2 regions of the Bacillus sp. NPDC093026 genome follow, and region 2 is predicted to be linked to the other one. Evidence: predicted binding sites of a transcription regulator. Region 2 holds the regulator's gene; the other holds the start of a gene.

Region 1 (5,691 bases), on a different contig from region 2:
TTTAATAAAAGGCTTTTCTCAGCCTGTTAATGGAAGCAGCACTGATCAGCATACCCATTTCTATAGAGGGGTCACCTCATTTGAAAGGGGTCATTTTCACAGATACTATGGCATTACAGGACCTGCTATACCAAGAGTCGATGGTACACATTATCACGAAATTGAGGAAGTCACATATTCTGCCTATACAGATCCTGTTCCCATTCCATACGGAGGTGTCGTCTATAGTTCAGAAGAACGGCCAACGCATAAACATCGTTTGAAAGGGAAGACATACGAAGTGGTGGGAAATGAACCACTCGGCTGGTGATCAATGGAGCATATAGGAGAAGTTATGCTATACTGTAGGCAGTTTGTAAAAGAGAGTGATGTCATGTGAAAAAAGCGAAACAACCAGTGATTGTGTTAGTAGGTCCGACGGCTGTTGGCAAAACAAAGCTGAGCATTGATATAGCAAAAGCATTTAATGGTGAAATCATTAGCGGAGATTCTATGCAGATTTATAAAGGAATGGATATTGGTACAGCAAAGATCACCCCAGAAGAAATGGAAGGAGTGCCGCACCATCTGATTGATATGAAACAGCCGGAGGAATCATTTTCAGTAGCTGAATTTCAGCAGCTAGTCCGGTTGAAAATCAAAGAGATTGCAGGTAGAGGCAAAATTCCAATGATTGTTGGCGGCACGGGACTGTATATACAATCGGTTTTATATGATTACACATTTACTGATGAAAAAAGTGACCCGGCTTTTAAAAAGGAAATGACCCTTTTTGAGAAGCAATATGGTCCTTTGCAACTGCATGAGAAATTAAAGGCAGTTGACCCTGATGCGGCACAAATGATTCACCCGAATAACGTGCGCCGCGTCATTCGTGCGCTAGAAGTCATACATACAACAGGCAAGAAAATGTCTGACATGCAAAACGGACATCAAGAAATCCCGCTTTATGAAACAGCAATTATAGGATTGACGATGGAGCGAACGCTTTTATACGAGCGCATTCATCAAAGAATTGATATGATGTTAGATAATGGTTTAATCGACGAAGTGAGAGCGCTATATCAATCAGGATTGAAGGATTGTCAGTCCGTTCAAGCGATTGGCTATAAAGAATTGTACGCCTATTTTAAAGGCGACTGCTCACTTGATGAAGCCATTGACCAATTAAAGCAAAATTCCCGAAGATATGCGAAGCGTCAGTTCACGTGGTTTCGTAATAAAATGGATGTCATTTGGTTTGATATGACACCCCCTTGCCACTTTTCTGACAAAAAAGATGAAATTTTCGCATATATAGCAGGAAAGCTTGGACTTAAAGCGAAACTGTAGTTATCAGAATCAAGGAGGACGAAACATGAAACCGATTAATATTCAGGACCAATTTTTGAATCAGATCCGCAAAGACAATACATTTGTCACTGTATTTTTATTAAATGGCTTTCAGCTTCGAGGCCAAGTGAAAGGATTTGACAATTTCACGGTGTTGCTTGAGACAGAAGGAAAGCAGCAGCTTATCTATAAACATGCCATTTCTACATTTGCACCTCAGAAAAATGTAAATCTAGAACTAGAATAAGGTTATTGAGTATTCAATAGCCCCGTGCATCTGCCAATAAACCGGCTGAGACTCGCTACGTTTTTTGTCAGATCAGTGGGGCTATTTTGCATGCCGCGAAACTTTTCTGTCCATTTTAACGGAAAATGCAGAGCTTGAATTAAGAAGGATTAGAGTGTTACTCCTTTTGATCGGCATCGTTGTATGATTTGGTTCGTGCGCCATCTCGAACATAGAATTGAGACAAGAAAATTGGCAAAACGATCTCACGATGACGACGATGATGTAATGGTGTATCGGTTTGATGAAAAAGAAGGCACACTTTCCCTTGTTACAACGAAATATATAGATGAGTTGGACGAAGAATATGATGATGGACTTGATGAGGAGTAGGCATGTAAATTTACAAACGAATGCGAAGTCGCTACACTATAAACATGTATAAGACATCTAGACAGAAAAGGATGAGTTGATGAAGCCCAACATTAAAATCAATCACTGGGAACAAACTTGTGAAGATGACTCCTGTTTTGAATATGGAACGAGTGTTTCTGTAAATGGGAAAGAATTAGTGAGAGAAGCATCTATCGTCACTGCGCTTGAAGCTGTACTAAAAGAATTAGGTGTTGAAGCTGAAATCACAGAAGTGTCAGAAGATTTACAGTGCAATGCCTACAAAAAATAAAATAAAAAGTCTAGTCTACTAAGCGAATTTTTTTCATGTTATGATAGATTTCGGTTTAAGTTGAATAAGGAGTAGGGCAGTTCTTTTTTGGATGCTGCTCTGCTCTATTTATTTGAACGTACGAGTTCGGCTATGAATGTTCGGCCGGGTTGGTTGATTTTTTTCGTTTAGCATAACTATATATTGTGTTTTGAAAAAACATAGTATACTATATATAGTGAATAGCGAAATGATCAACAATACTAAAAACTAGGTCGTGATGGAATTGATTCAAATCGTATTTGATTCAAAAACAGGAAATGTTCAACGCTTTTTGGACAAGACCCCTTTTACAGACAAACGAAAATTGACTGGAGAAGAGTTTTTGGATTCGCCGTTTATCCTCGTCACATTTACGACAGGATTTGGACAAGTCCCTAGTACCACTCAGTCTTTTTTAGAAAAAAATGCTCACCTTTTACTAGGTGTAGCAGTGAGTGGAAACAAAGTGTGGGGAGATAATTTTGCCAAAAGCGCCGATACGATTTCTAAACAATATCAAGTTCCTATTTTGCACACCTTTGAATTAAGCGGAACAAAAAGGGATGTTGAATTGTTTACACAGGAGGTAGAAAGAATTGTCACAAAATCAGGTTCCGAAGTGGATTCAATTAAATAATGAGATTATGATTCAAAAGGAAGGAAAGTTTCAGTTCGATAAGGACAAAGAAGCTGTACATAGTTATTTCGTAGATTATATTAATCAAAATACGGTCTTCTTTCACAATTTGGAAGAAAAGATTCATTACTTAATAGAAAACGACTACTATGAAGAAGAATTTTTAAGACAATACAGCATGGATGATATTAAAGAAGTATTTGATGCTGCCTATGCCAAGAAATTTAGATTCCCATCATTTATGAGTGCGTTTAAGTTTTACAATGATTATGCACTCAAAACAAACGATAAAAAGAAAATTCTTGAGCGCTATGAAGACCGCATTTCAATTGTGGCTCTTTTCTTCGCAGGCGGCGACAAAGAGAAAGCACTTGAGTTTGTGGAATTGATGATCAATCAAGAATACCAGCCGAGTACACCGACATTTTTAAATGCCGGTCGTAAAAGACGTGGTGAGCTGGTGAGCTGTTTCTTACTCGAAGTGAATGACTCATTAAATGATATTTCAAGAGCGATTGATATCTCCATGCAGCTTTCAAAACTAGGTGGCGGTGTGAGTCTCAACCTTTCAAAGCTTCGTGCTAAAGGTGAAGCGATCAAAGATGTAGAAAATGCGACAAAAGGTGTCGTAGGTGTGATGAAGCTTCTCGATAATGCATTCAGGTATGCTGATCAAATGGGACAAAGACAAGGATCAGGTAGTGCTTACCTCAATATTTTCCACAGAGATATCAACGATTTCTTAGACACAAAGAAAATCTCTGCTGATGAAGATGTTCGTGTTAAAACACTTTCAATCGGTGTTGTGATCCCAGATAAATTTATAGAGCTGGCAAGAGAAGATAAAACAGCTTACACATTCTATCCACATACAGTTTATAAAGCATACGGACAGCATCTGGATGAGATGGACATGGAAGAGATGTACGATGAACTTGTCGATAATCCGAAAGTCAAAAAGGAAAAAGTCAATCCGAGAAAGCTTCTTGAAAAATTAGCTGTACTACGCTCGGAATCAGGCTATCCATATATCATGTTCCAAGACAATGTCAATAGAGAACATGCACTGAACCATATCTCACGTGTGAAATTCTCAAACCTTTGTTCAGAAGTGCTTCAGGCTTCAGAGGTGTCTTCTTACACTGACTACGATCAAGAAGATGAAATCGGTCTTGATATTTCTTGCAACCTTGGCTCATTAAATATCATGAATGTCATGAAAAACAAGTCTATTGAAAAAACAGTCAAACTTGCAACCGACTCATTAACGCTTGTCTCTGAAACAACGGATATTCGCAATGCGCCGGCAGTCAGAAAAGCCAACAAAGCGATGAAATCAATCGGACTAGGTGCTATGAACCTGCATGGCTACTTAGCTCAAAACCAAATTGCATACGAAAGTGAAGAAGCAAGAGATTTTGCGAATACGTTCTTTATGATGGTAAACTATTATTCTATTAAGCGCTCAAGTGAGCTGGCAAAAGAAAAAGGGGAAACGTTCTACCGTTATGAAGGCTCTAGCTATGCGACTGGCGAGTACTTCAATAAATACGTACAAAATGATTTCACACCAAAAACAGAAAAAGCAGCAGCACTATTTGAAGGAATGCACATTCCGACAAAAGAAGATTGGGTTGCTTTGAAAGAGTTTGTAGCAGAGAATGGGATGTACCATAGCTATAGATTATGTATTGCGCCAACAGGTTCAATTTCATACGTTCAATCAGCAACAGCGTCTGTCATGCCAATTATGGAACGTATTGAAGAAAGAACATACGGAAACAGCAAAACATACTACCCAATGCCAGGACTTTCAGCGCAAAACTGGTTCTTCTATAAAGAAGCATATGATATGGACATGTTTAAAGTGGTGGATATGATCGCAACCATTCAGCAGCACGTCGATCAAGGAATTAGTTTCACTCTATTCTTAAAAGACACGATGACAACGCGAGATTTAAACCGCATTGATCTTTATGCGCACCATAAAGGCATTAAAACGCTTTATTATGCAAGAACGAAGGATACAGGGCAGGAAGGCTGTCTTTCTTGTGTTGTTTGATTAAAGGAGAGTTTAAAGTGACAAAAATTTATGATGCAGCCAACTGGTCAATACACGAAGATGATTTTACACAAATGTTTTACAATCAAAACGTAAAGCAGTTCTGGCTTCCAGAAGAGATCTCGTTAAACGGTGATCTCTTGACATGGAAATATTTAAGTGAAGAAGAGCGAGATACGTACATGAAGGTACTTGCTGGACTGACTTTACTTGATACAGAACAAGGAAATACAGGTATGCCGATTGTGGCAGAACATGTGAACGGCCATCAGCGTAAAGCGGTTTTGAACTTTATGGCGATGATGGAGAATGCGGTTCATGCGAAATCATACTCAAATATCTTTATGACGCTTGCTCCGACAGAAACGATTACTGAAGTATTTGAATGGGTCAAGACAAATAAATACTTGCAAAATAAAGCAGATAGAATTGTTGGGCTTTACCGTTCAATTCAAAAGGACGACCCTCTTTCTTTATTTAAAGCAATGGTTGCTTCTGTTTATTTAGAGAGCTTTCTGTTTTATAGTGGCTTCTATTACCCGCTTTATTTTTATGGACAAGGAAAGCTGATGCAAAGTGGTGAAATCATTAACTTGATTTTGCGTGATGAAGCGATTCACGGGGTGTACGTTGGATTATTAGCGCAAGAAATTTACAACAAACAAACACCGGACGTACAAAAAGAGCTTTATGATTTCTCCATTGAGTTGCTAAAAGAGCTTTATGAA
Region 2 (5,691 bases):
GAGCGATTGGATAAAGTTTTGATATTCCTGTTCCATTTTGTACTCTTCAATGGCGACCTCTACATAATTCTTTAACTTCTGGTCGTACTCCGAGAGTCTAAATGTCATAAATGAACCAATTGAAAAAACACCCTGCTGTAAAGAGATGGTCTCTAGCTCCTTCTTTAAAAGAGCTTCTCTTGATGGGTCTTGATGAATACCAGGAATATCATCAATATCCCCTTTCATGATGCTATGGGCGATCGAAAGAATTTGGTGCTGCTCTTCCGGATCTTTAAATAAATATGTTTTTTCAAGGATGCTACGCATACGTTCATTTTCTTTGCATTCCAAAAAAAAGTGAAGCAGTAAAGGCCGCACGATGTGCTCAAGTGCTTCTTCTGATTCCTTGGCTTTAATGAAAAGCCGGTCATTACCTTGTTGAATTGAAATGTGATGCCGACTGTCCAAGTGTTCAGCAAGATGTAAAAAAGCGGCGGTATCATATTCATCTTCAAAGATTATTTCAAGCATGTTTGTCCCCCCTAACGACATCTGTTACATATATATGGGGAGATCATAAAAAATAGACGCCTAAAATAAATCAGGCATCTTTCTTTTTAAAATAAGCGGTACAGAGATAAAAATGAGATAAATTAAACAGACAATCACTAAGGCAAAATAGTTGCCACTGACAAAGCTTGAACCGAGTACATTCAACGCGATCGTACCTGGAATCAACCCCAAGAAGGTCGCTGCCACAAAAACACTGTATTTTGCACGAGAAGCTGCGGCCGCATAGCTGACAAAATCAAAATGAATAGGTGCAATTCGCAAGAATAAAATATAAATAAAACCATGCTGCTGAATACGGGACCTGACCGCTTTTAACTGCCGGTTGTTCGATTCACGCTTGTTTGAACGAAAGGTAGAAGCAAGCCAAAAGGACCCTGTTGCTCCTGCTGTTGCACCGACCAAGGCGTAAATCGTCCCGAGTAAGCTGCCGAATGACAGACCTGCTGCTAGTGAGAAGACCGTTACAGGGACAAGAACAAACGGACGAAAGAGTGATAAAAAGAGAAAAACAAAGGGCGCTAGCATTCCAAATTGAAGCACCCAATTCTTCATATCTTTCGGTGACAACTGAAGATGTTGTTTTTTCAGCCACCATAGCGCAGCAATCAGACAGGCAATCACTAGAACGAAAAGCCATTTTCTTTTGTTCATATGATCTTTTCCTCCTTCCGATGACACACGCTTTTATAAATGACGACGATTCTCTCCTTCAAGCAATACAGGCTCAGCCAAATAGATAATTCGCTCCATTAAACGTGCTGCTTTGACCTCTTCTTTCTCTCCACGCTGTGAGTACGTAAAATGATGCTTAAGTTCACTCGGTGAAAAATTGGATGAGAAGAAGGTCGGTAGTTGCTCAGCCATACGATATTGTAAGATGGTTCCTAGCAATTCATCACGCACCCAGCTTGTCATGGACTCTGCCCCAATATCATCCAACATTAAAATAGGAGTCGACTTGACCATATTCAGCTTTTTTTCTAGCGTATGATCTGCTAAAGAATTTTTTAACTCCCTTACAAATTCAGGCACATATACAAGAAGGGATGGGTATTCTTTCACGGCTAGCTGCTGAGCAATTGCTGCAAGAATAAAGGTTTTCCCTACCCCAAATTTACCGTGCAAATATAAGCCTTTTCCCTTGCCAGTCTCATCATAGCTTTCAAGGAATTGACCTACTTTCTGAATAACTTCTTGTCTTCCGACGACGTTCAAATCATCAAATGTTGCTTGCAGTACATTTTGTGGAATGTACATGCTTTTAATAAGCTCTTGCTGCTTTTTCTGTCTGTCCAATTGCAGCTTCACAGGACAGGGCGCATATTCAATATCAATGCTTTGAGCTTTAATTACAAGCTTCGGGTGATACCCATCTAAAAGAGTATTGGCGTTCTCCCCATCTAAGCAGTAAGAACAGCCTTTCGATTGCTGAACATATTCAAAGAGCCGATTCAAGCTACGATTGATCATATCATCATGAATCTCTGCTTGATGCTCTTTTAAAAAGGCTTGCACGTCTTCATCAGATAAGACACTTTCTTTAATTTGATTGTATCTCACACGAAAATCGACACGCCCTTTTAGCTGTTCAAATGAACGACCGATCGGTTTCATCTCCATCTCACCTCACATTAATGTGCATTGTACTTTTTCATATTTTTAAACTGATCTAACAGTTTTTCTTTCTCTCGTTCGAGATCTTCTGTTGACAGATCATCGTTTTGTTTTTTTGTTTTCTGCTCATTGGTTTCATTTTCTTTCATCCATTCAGGCAATTTTTCCTCGCGGATGACTTTTCCTGAACCATATGAACTTCTCTGCTTTTTCTGCTGTGCCCACTCTGTCATTTGTCTGTTCTCTTCTTTGGCAATCTTCATGGCAGCAGCGACCGTTTTGATTTTTTTTCTGACCCAGTGCGAAGCAATTTTTTGCATATACGTTTTGGACAGCTTCATATCTGTTTTTAGCAGTGTATAGTATATGAGAACATTCATGACACCTGGCTCTAGTTTTTGCTCCAGCATGATGTCTTCTACAATTCTTAAGTCTGCATAGGTCGGCTCAATGCCATCTGCGATATCCTTCAGAAGCTCTCTCGGTGAAATGCGATTGAGCTTTTCGATCAGCTTTGCATCAGGCGAATCTGCTGCAGTTTGTTGCAAAGCATCATGACGTAAATGCCTTGGCTGCTTTTGATCAATGAGTTTGGGCGGTTCACCGCTGTATTCAATTTGATACCAGTCTCTCGCCGCTTTTCTTAAATCCTCTATGGAGATCATCTGATCGGGACCACAAGCACCCGCTACGATATTTTGCATTTGTAATGGTGTGATGCCATATACAACGGCTAATTTCTTGATCGTTTCTTTCACTTGCTTCGTCAAAGCTTTTCTTGGAATCATCATGTCAGACATGCCCGCTAACAAAAGATCAAAATCAAAGGAATCATCTGAAAGCGGTGCCGACTGGGCATCCCCCACTGTCACATATTCATAGCCATTTTCAAGCAATGAAGCCTGATTGATTTCTTCTGTCATTTTACGTTCACTTGGCTGCAAAACGTGAAACACTTCTTCAAACGACCGTGAAATGTTCTTTGCTTCTGCAGGCACACTTGGATAAGAAAAATAATCACGAAGCTGCATATATTTCGCTTTTTCTACACGATGGTACAAAAGGACATTCAGCATACCGTCTTGGAAAAACTCATCAGGCCTTAGCGGCGGCACGAGCTCATATGTAAACAGTCTGCCATCTTCTGTCTCTTGTTCATATGTGCGGAGCAGGCCAATCGCTTCAAGCTTCAAACGTTCTTCAAAAATATCATTTAAATTCGTTTGTAGCATCACCATGAGCTGCCGATGAGGCGCAGGTTTTCCCCACATACGGTTCTGCTCTAGTTCTCCCCATAACGTCATGTATAAGCTAAAAGCGGACATGCCAATAAGCGGCTGATATAAAAGAGTGATTAGCTGTCTATCGATGTCACCGAGCAAAGAAGCGCTTTTGACGACATACGGATCGAAGGCTAGCACTTCCTTCCAATGCTCTGTCATATTGCTGATCCTCCCTTATGCGATTGTTTTCATTGTACACTTTTTTTACATTTTACGCTTTACGCAGGAAAAAGAGCATGAAGAATCTTCAGCTCTTTTTCAGCGTTCTTTCTTTAATAAATCTTTTAATTCATCAATAAATACATTGATATCTTTAAATTGGCGATACACCGATGCAAACCTGACGTAAGACACTTCATCAATTTTCGCCAGCTCGTCCATCACCATTTCACCAACAAGCTCACTTTTCACCTCTGATATCCCTTGATTACGAAGTTCTTTTTCGATGTTAAAGCAGACATCTTCTAGCTGCTTTAAGGCAACAGGGCGTTTTTCACAGGCTTTGATAAGTCCTCTCAGCATCTTTTCTCGGCTAAATTCTTCTCGAATGCCTTCTTTTTTCACAACAATCAGAGGCAATTCTTCTAATTTTTCAAACGTTGTAAAGCGGTATTGGCAGCTTTCGCATTCTCTTCTACGACGGATGGATTTCCCTTCATCTACTGGTCTTGAATCAAGCACCCTTGTACCTAGGTGCTGACATGTGGGACATTTCATTTCATCAGCTCCGATCTATTCTTGGAAGTTGTTTATCTAATTCTTCATAAAGGGACAGAACAGTCTTTTTACTATAACCAAAGTCCATGGGTAGTGCCGTTTCTGTTGTCACGTTAAAATCGACAGCTGTTTCAAAAGGACGAATTGAAATGACAGTTGCCACAATAAAGGCTTTTTTAGGTGTTCGTATTTTCGCACTGATTTCACCTCGTTCTGCTGAAACAGATGTCACCTGAAATGAATCTTTTCGGGAAAGCATCGCTTCCACCACTTCAAATACTTGCTTGTTTGTCGATTTGTAGTAACGGCTTTTCAATTCTGACACCGGGTGGCGATCAGACGTTTCCGTATGATTTGAAATGAATTGTTTCATTTTTTGTCCTAAAGTCATACACGTATCCCCTTTGTCGTGACTCCTCTTCTTTATTTTATAAAAAAAACCTTTGTTTTCCTAGAACAAAAGTTTAGACAAGGTGGGGAATGTTGGTTTTGCACATCAATCTAATATAAAAAGGAGCATAACACAAAGGCATTCAATGCTTTTGGCCAGCTCCCATTGTAATCTTTTTTCAGTTTACAGTGCTTTGGCTTGTGCCTGTTTTACTTGTACAGGTCCCATGCCTCGAGGTATTTCGATGTTTTCTCTTGTTTCAGCACCTAGTTCATCTCCAATAAAGTCCGCTGCAATATTCGGATTGAGATCGCCGCAAGTGTATACATCTATGCTCGCATAACCATGTTCAGGAAAGCTGTGAATTGTCAGATGAGATTCAGAAATAATGACAACTCCACTTACTCCTTGAGGTGCAAATTTATGAAAAGCAACCTCTCTTACTTCAGCTCCTGTTTTCAAAGCTGCATTTACAAAAGTTTTTTCAATAAAATCCATGTCGTTCAGTTTATCACAGTCGCATCCCCATAACTCAGAGATAACGTGACGTCCGATTGTTTCCATCATGGACCCCCCTTAAACAAGAATAAAAGAGTGAAGTTCTAAGCAGCCGGACCGGACATATACCACGGGGGAAAGTTAGTCCTAAGAGGTCCTAACCCTTTAAGTATACCCGAATGAGTCTGCGAACAAGAAGTTCACGAAAGATAGTATACTTTGTTTAGACCCATTTTGCAAGCTGTGTTTTTAGTAGGGGTTTCTCTCATCTCTTGAAAAGGGGAGTTTGTCTTCTTCATTTCAAACAACAGATAGCTCTTTCATCTGTGAGCCTACAAACTTCACGAGATCAACGACTCTGCATGAATAGCCCCATTCATTGTCATACCATGCGAGTACCTTCACTTTTCTTCCTTCCATGACCATAGTCGTAAGTCCATCTACAACGGCTGAGTAAGGGTTTGTGTTAAAGTCTGTTGATACGAGCGGTTCTTCCGTATAATCTAAAATGCCAGCAAGTGATGTTTTTGACGCATTTGAGAAAGCAGCATTTACCTCTTCGGCTGTTACATCTTTTTTCAAGTCTACAACAAGATCGACCATTGAGACATTCGATACAGGGACTCTTAGTGC

Evidence for each region. Region 2 encodes NrdR, which represses ribonucleotide reductase genes. Its sites were predicted from a motif close to AACACNATATATNGTGTT; they were not measured.
Region 1: a site for NrdR is predicted at 2,416-2,433, ahead of nrdI (class Ib ribonucleoside-diphosphate reductase assembly flavoprotein NrdI). Genes of this name have one in related genera too.

Annotation. Positions count from the first base shown of each region.
Region 1 covers NZ_JBIVPN010000001.1:216,174-221,864, reverse strand. The annotation lists gene ACIQCE_RS01165 (YmaF family protein) at 1-310, shown strand, start outside; gene miaA (tRNA (adenosine(37)-N6)-dimethylallyltransferase MiaA) at 376-1,332, shown strand; gene hfq (RNA chaperone Hfq) at 1,358-1,579, shown strand; gene ACIQCE_RS01150 (hypothetical protein) at 1,811-1,951, shown strand; gene ACIQCE_RS01145 (hypothetical protein) at 2,031-2,243, shown strand; gene nrdI (class Ib ribonucleoside-diphosphate reductase assembly flavoprotein NrdI) at 2,509-2,901, shown strand; gene nrdE (class 1b ribonucleoside-diphosphate reductase subunit alpha) at 2,861-4,963, shown strand; gene nrdF (class 1b ribonucleoside-diphosphate reductase subunit beta) at 4,981-5,691, shown strand, end outside.
Region 2 covers NZ_JBIVPN010000004.1:52,858-58,548, forward strand. The annotation lists gene ytxC (putative sporulation protein YtxC) at 1-513, opposite strand, end outside; gene ACIQCE_RS11075 (TVP38/TMEM64 family protein) at 574-1,206, opposite strand; gene dnaI (primosomal protein DnaI) at 1,240-2,169, opposite strand; gene dnaB (replicative helicase loading/DNA remodeling protein DnaB) at 2,187-3,611, opposite strand; gene nrdR (transcriptional regulator NrdR) at 3,711-4,169, opposite strand; gene ACIQCE_RS11095 (cytosolic protein) at 4,174-4,560, opposite strand; gene speD (adenosylmethionine decarboxylase) at 4,744-5,124, opposite strand; gene ACIQCE_RS11105 (glyceraldehyde-3-phosphate dehydrogenase) at 5,359-5,691, opposite strand, start outside.